2 linked regions of the Prochlorococcus marinus str. MIT 0918 genome follow. The main gene of each other region encodes a partner of the protein of the gene in region 2 in a complex. Links are inferred from orthologs where the notes say so. Each region holds a gene or a part of one and is shown on either strand. Other genes may lie near its edges. The genes, in order: rodA and mrdA.

The links.
Region 1: the proteins of mrdA (region 2) and rodA are in contact, whole or in part, in a crystal structure (PDB 6PL5), measured with the Thermus thermophilus proteins. The link is inferred for Prochlorococcus marinus str. MIT 0918 from one-to-one orthologs. Residues at the interface, in WP_223903432.1 of Thermus thermophilus: Arg4, Ile5, His6, Leu8, Ala9, Phe12, Ala15, Leu16, Leu19, Gly20, Arg22, Ala23, Trp24, Leu26, Gln27, Val28, Tyr31, Tyr34, Leu36, Leu43, Thr45, Asp47, Lys156, Gln157, Gly158, Ser160, Val184, Leu201, Glu202; in WP_223903423.1 of Thermus thermophilus: Phe161, Val165, Phe168, Val169, Leu172, Pro198, Tyr199, Glu202, Tyr211, Arg212, Asp213, Gln220, Val221, Gln223, Ser224, Ile226, Ala227, Ile228, Gly229, Ser230, Gly266, Phe267, Val270, Leu274, Tyr277, Gly278, Leu281, Phe285, Leu289, Arg297.

The regions. Positions count from the first base shown.
Region 1 is NZ_CP114780.1:1,084,980-1,088,142, reverse strand. Bases 311-3,143 are described here. They hold rodA (rod shape-determining protein RodA), read left to right. Parts: upstream 311-1,025; coding sequence 1,026-2,261; downstream 2,262-3,143. Other genes in these bases: O5636_RS06025 (sensor histidine kinase), read left to right, coding at 2,261-3,143; O5636_RS06035 (Mrp/NBP35 family ATP-binding protein), read left to right, coding at 311-974. In the rest of the region: more of O5636_RS06035, read left to right, coding at 1-310; more of O5636_RS06025, read left to right, coding at 3,144-3,163. UniProt on the Escherichia coli protein: Peptidoglycan polymerase that is essential for cell wall elongation. Also required for the maintenance of the rod cell shape. Functions probably in conjunction with the penicillin-binding protein 2 (mrdA).
Region 2 is NZ_CP114780.1:1,291,359-1,294,659, forward strand. What follows is about bases 263-3,233. They hold mrdA (penicillin-binding protein 2), read left to right. Parts: upstream 263-838; coding sequence 839-2,629; downstream 2,630-3,233. Other genes in these bases: O5636_RS07040 (hypothetical protein), read left to right, coding at 263-443; O5636_RS07045 (hypothetical protein), read left to right, coding at 451-816; O5636_RS07055 (hypothetical protein), read right to left, coding at 2,645-2,872; O5636_RS07060 (NAD(P)H-dependent oxidoreductase), read right to left, coding at 3,070-3,233. In the rest of the region: more of O5636_RS07040, read left to right, coding at 1-262; more of O5636_RS07060, read right to left, coding at 3,234-3,301. UniProt on the Escherichia coli protein: Catalyzes cross-linking of the peptidoglycan cell wall. Responsible for the determination of the rod shape of the cell. Is probably required for lateral peptidoglycan synthesis and maintenance of the correct diameter during lateral and centripetal growth.

The sequences.
Region 1 (3,163 bases), 210 kb from region 2 along the record:
TTCCACCAAAAGCAATTGTTAGATTAAATTTGCCAGGCTTTGCTCAAAGTCAAAGAGAGAGAATTGCTAATGAAATTAAAATCATTGTTGAGAATTTTAATGAAATTTCAGAAGTTCAGATTGAATTAAGCAATACAGCTTCTAGTAATTCAGAAATTGGCAGTGCTGGTCATGGACAAATGGCACCATTGCAAAGAATTCCAGGAGTTAAGAATGTTATTGCAGTGAGTAGTGGAAAAGGTGGTGTTGGTAAAAGTACAGTTGCTGTAAACCTTGCATGTTCTTTGGCTAATAATGGATATACAGTTGGTTTATTAGATGCAGATATATATGGTCCTAATACTCCAATCATGCTTGGAGTTACGGAGAAGACACCAGAAGTTATTGGTAGTGGTGCAGATCAGAAAATTATTCCGATTGAGATATATGGAATTGGAATGGTTTCTATGGGATTACTAATTGATGAGAATCAGCCAGTTATTTGGCGTGGTCCAATGTTGAATGGGATTATTAGACAATTTTTATATCAAGCAAATTGGGGAGAAAAAGATTTTCTGATCGTTGATTTACCGCCTGGGACTGGAGATGCTCAGCTTTCTCTCGCGCAAGCAGTACCGATGAGTGGAGTGTTAATAGTAACAACACCTCAGAAAGTATCACTACAAGATTCTAGAAGAGGCTTAGCTATGTTTAAGCAAATGAATGTACCAATACTTGGCGTAATAGAAAACATGTCTATTTTTATCACTCCTGATGAACCAAGACGTCAATATGAGTTGTTTGGAAATGGCGGGGGGGAAACTTTGGCGACAGAAAACTGTGTTCCCTTATTGGCAAAACTGCCTCTTGAAATAAACTCTTTAGAGAATCCACAAGAAGGAATTCCGATCGTTATTCAGTATCCAAATTCTGAGACCTCAAAAGCTTTTAATAATCTTGTACGCTCCTTCTTACAAAATTTTAAAGAACTATAGGGATTAATGTCTAATGTTTTTTATTCATGCTTCAAAAACCAAAGACTATCAATGAGAACCAGATTTAGTGGGAAACAATTCAAAGATTTTAATTCAGTATTATTAATAGCTCCTATTAGCTTAGTCGTTTTATCGAGTGTCTTGATTGCAAGTACACAACGACAGTTAGCTTTTGTAGCATGGTACCAACATTTAATTACAGCTGGTGTTGGAATTCTGCTTGCATTGATAATTTCTCAAATACATCTAGCAAGATTGCGCTATTTATTATTGCCTTTATATACCTTGAGTATTTTAAGCCTGATAGCTGTACGGTTTTTAGGAGTATCAGCTTTAGGAGCTCAGCGATGGTTAAGTATTGGAGGCGTAAATATTCAGCCATCTGAAATTGCAAAACTTATTGTGATCCTTGTTCTTGCGTCAATTCTTGAGCGTCAAAAATTTCATACTCCAAAGCAGCTCTGGAAGCCTTTTGGCGTGATTGCAATTCCATGGTTCTTGGTCTTTATTCAGCCTGATTTGGGAACATCTTTAGTTTTTGGCGCAGTCCTTTTAGTGATGCTTTTTTGGGCAGGTATGCCTCTGGAATGGCTCTTGCTTTTTTTATCAGGAATTTTTACAGCTATTTTGGTAGGAATTTGGAATTTTGGCCTGTTTTTATGGATTCCAATTATGGGATTTTTGGCGTATCGCTCATTACCAAAAAAATATTTTAGTGCTTTTTTTACAGTGAGTAGTCTAACTGTAATTGCATGGGTTACTCCTTGGCTTTGGATGAATGCTTTAAAGGATTACCAAAGAGATAGGTTGATTTTATTTTTAAACCCTGCGCAGGATCCTCTTGGTGGGGGTTATCATCTTATTCAAAGTACTATTGGTATCGGATCAGGCGGGCTTTTTGGCACTGGATTACTACAAGGGCAATTAACAAAATTACGATTTATACCAGAGCAACATACGGATTTTATTTTTAGTGCTTTGGGAGAAGAAACTGGATTTATTGGTACTATGTTTGTTTCTGGTGTGTTCTTTTTGTTAATTTTTAGCCTTTTAAAAATTGCTAGAAATGCATACACAAGGTTTGAGTCTTTAGTAGTAATAGGAGTCGCGACTATGATTATGTTTCAAATGGTAATTAATATTTTTATGACTATTGGACTGGGTCCAATAACAGGAATTCCATTACCATTTATGAGTTATGGGAGAACAGCATTGTTAGTTAGTTTTATGGCTTTGGGGCTTTGTCTTTCTGTAGAGCGTAGATCAAGATCTTTTAACAAGAATTAGTGGTAAATCAGTTCACAATTAGTTCAATCCAACAGCGAATGGCTGAAGGTGTTCCTGTTGGAAGAGTGGATGAGGAAATTGTTAGAAGATTATGGTGGGCTGCTTTGGATACGCTTCAAGATGAGATTTTGTTACCCATGAATCTTAAGAAAGGTTTGTGGCTTGCTTCTCCATTGCCAGCTCTTTATGAACCTAAGTTGTTAAATAGATTAAAGGGATGGGTATGGGCTCCTGATGAATTATCAAGATTAAACTTTCTTAATACAGCATTACTACCTCCGGCTTCTTTGAGATCAATTGCTGCCGAAAATGTTTCCGTCTCACCTCATTTCACTAGGTTGCCTTTACTTCAAGAAGATGGTCATGATCCTTTGTTAATCGTAATCACTCCAGATGTACAGATAGCACTTGCTTTACAAGGAAAGCCTGGTGAAAGAAACCTTTTGATGAGATCAGATCCGGAAACTTTGACTGATGTATTAAATATTTTGGACCATAGGTTGAATTTTGAAAAGCCTCAATTTTCGAAACAAATTCGTGATTCGTTAGCAGATTTAGGGAGTTTGAAAAGTAATGAAGATATTTCAAAAATCTTTTGGCCGCTTATTTCTTCAAGACTTGCTGGCATTGCACCAAGCCTAAATATTCAGACATATAGAGATATAGAACAAGAAGGAAATTTAAACAATCAAACGAATGGTGAGATCTCTTTATTAGAAGCTTTGACACATGAGATTCGTACTCCTTTAGCAACTATAAGAACCTTAATTCGTTCTCTTCTTCGCAAAGAGGATTTGTCAAAGGTAGTTCTTTCAAGATTAAAGCAAATAGATGATGAATGCACTGAGCAAATTGATAGGTTTGGGTTGATTTTCAATGCGGTAGAACTTGAAAGGAATCAA
Region 2 (3,301 bases):
CGATAAATCGTTCACGTTTTTATCCAGAAACAGATTGGAATTCTTTAGATGAGGAAGAGCGAAACATTAAAGATGCAGCTATAGAGATGTTTCTTAAAAGTCTTGACTTGGTTAGCACTTTTCACCCTGAATTAAGTGCTGGTCAGTTATTGGAAGTAGAACGTAAGATGGCTGTAACAAAAAAACGTGCCTTTGAGCGTTGGGTTGAAAAATCGTTCAGACGTCGTTTTAGAGAAGAGTCTAAAGTTAAACAACGTCTTGCCAGAGAACGTTTTCTAAGGGAATGGAAGGAATGGCTTCTCTTAGAAACAACCCAAAAAGCTATTCTTCCATTTGTAGCAGTTTGTTTTCTTGCGGTTTTTGGTGGTTGGTCATTAGGTTTTTCAAGTAATAGTTGTAACCCTTATTTTTCCTCTACGAATCAAACTAATATTAAACAATGATATCTTGATGTCAGATAATAAATTTGAAAATTTTCGACTTTCACTGATGCAAGACTTACTTCCAGTAGGTTTTGCAATATTAGATAGAGCTAAGGAAGGAGGTGCTGGAAAAGTAATAGAAGTTTTTCGATCTTCTGATTTTCCGATTAAAAATCTTCAAGTAGAAGGTTCTGAGTCTGCACGATTATTTAGGGAGAAATTAGATCAGATCAGCCCAGGTTTGGGAAATCCTGTTCAAGAGGTAAAAATTACTGTAGAACCCCAAGAAAAAGATGTTTTGGAGGATAAGTCATTAATTGATCTTTTGAATAGGATAGAACACAGGATAGATTTGATTAATACTTACTTAGAGAGACGTAAATTAGACAATTAAGGAAAAGGTTTATTTTATATAAGTGAAAAAGCATAAGACTAGAATTATTTCTTATAGAAGACAAAGTAATACCTTGATCTTGTTTATTCTCATATTATTTTCTGCGATTGGCACTAGACTTTTTTGGATGCAAATAATTAGGAGTTCTTTTTATCGAACTTTATCCGAAGAAAATCGAATTAAATTAGTTTCTACTCCTCCTATTCGCGGTAGAATAATTTCCTCCAACGGTAATTTATTAGCAGATAATAGGCTCAGATATTCGTTGTTTGTCAACCCACATCTTATTAGTGCAGAAAATTGGCCATTACTTGCTTTAAAACTATCTAAATTATTTAATATTGATATTAATTTATTTAATATAGCCTATAAGAATGGTTTGAAAAATAGGGATTTAGCTATTACTTTGATCCCTAAAATGACTAGTTTACAAGTTTTAAAGTTTCAAGAACAAGAAGTAAATCTTCAGGGAGCAAATGTCAAAGTTGAATCTATACGTTTTTATCCTTATAAGAAATTTGCTGCGCATGTTCTTGGTTATACCCAATTAATAACTTATGATGAATATAAACAACTGTCTAAGAAAGGCTATAAGCTTCAAGATTATATTGGGAGGACTGGTTTAGAAGCAGCTTTCGAGCAGCATTTACGAGGTCAATGGGGAGGTGAAATGTTGGAGGTTGATGCAGGTGGCAATATTCAACGTAGCCTTGGTTATCGATCTCCCAAAGCCGGACAAGATTTATCTTTAACATTAGACTTTGATTTGCAAGTTGTTGCAGAAAAGGTATTAGCTGATAAACAAGCTGGAGCCATTGTTGTGCTCGATCCAAGGACTGGAGCAATTAAAGCAATGGCTAGTAAACCTAGTTTCGATCTCAATTTTTTTACTAAAGCATTTACTACTCAAAAAGAATATGAAAAGATCTTTTTATCGGACAAAATGCCACTTTTAAGCCGTGCAATTAATCCTTATGACCCAGGTAGCACCTGGAAGATTGTTACAGGCATGGCTGGTATGGAAAGTGGACAATTTGGATCAGATATTGCTTTAGAAACAGCCCCTTGCCTTAAATATGGAGATCATTGTTTTCCTGAACATAATCGTAAAGGTTGGGGGAAAATAGGTTATGTTGATGCATTTAGAGTTTCTAGCAATACATTCTTTTATCAAATTGGAGTTCAAGTTGGCATAAAAAAATTATATGATACGGCACTTCAATTAGGTTTTTATAAAAAAACTGGAATAGAGATTTCGCAAGAGGAAAGCAAAGGTTTTATAGGTAATGAAGAATGGGCAGCTAGAGGCAGAGGTTGGGGTAAGCCCGGAACGACACCTTGGATACCAGAAGATATAGCTAGTGCTTCAATAGGTCAGTCTGTTGTTCAAGTCACTCCTTTACAGTTAGCCAGAGCGTATGCTGTATTTGCAAATGGGGGTTATTTAATTACCCCTCATTTAGTCGACGGGGATATTGATTGGATGTCATCTAAATATCGACAAAAAGTAGATATAGATCCTATAACATTATCTACAATTCGCCAAGGCCTGAAGAAAGTAGTAGAATCGGGTACTGGCAGAGATTTGGCTTGGGATTTACCAACATTACCACCAACAGCTGGTAAAACAGGTACAGCCGAAGATAGTAGTGGAGGTACAGACCATGCCTGGTTTGCATGTTTTGCACCTTATCAAGCGGGTGAAATTGTAGTGGTAGCTTTTGCAGAGAATACACCTGGAGGTGGTTCAGTACATGCGTTGCCTATGGCTAAGGAAATTTTAAAAGCTTGGCATAAGAATCATTCTCAATAGTAGAGAGGTAATAGTTTAAGCTACTTGTAAGTTTCTTGTTATTGAAGAGAGCTTTTTATCTAATATTATTTTTGCTTCTTCTAATGAGCAAATAGCAGTTCGAAATGGCAGTAAAAGCAGTGGACTTTTTTCAGGTCTAATCAACCAACTTTGATTACATTGTTTTATTAGAAGAAAGCCCTTATAACGAAAAGAAGTATTTGAGGCTGAAAAATAATCTTTTTTAGAAAGCAGGAATGGCATGATCACTCCGAAATTTCTATACGCTATATATAGTGTATCATTAGATTGACCTAGTTCCTTATTGTTCGAAAATAAACAATTGAATTTATTTGCAGTTACTGTATTTTCAGCTTAATTAGAGCTTTACATGTTTATGTGCTGGAATGACAAAAACTTTTGCATCCTTCCTATATATAGCAATTGACTACTTAAGTTTTTTATACTTCTAGTGGCTTCATTTGAATTAATCTGCGAAGAATATCTTCGATTGATTCATCTTTGGCGAGGTTTTTGCTGTTGCTGGCTAATTGACGACCTACAACTTGTGCTCCAAGGTGAGTAAGTTGTATTCGCATTGAGAGTAATAATTCCATGCAGCCACCACCTGAGACACTTGCCATGGCTATAGGCCTACCATTAAATAAATGACGAAAGTCTTTTTCCTGAACT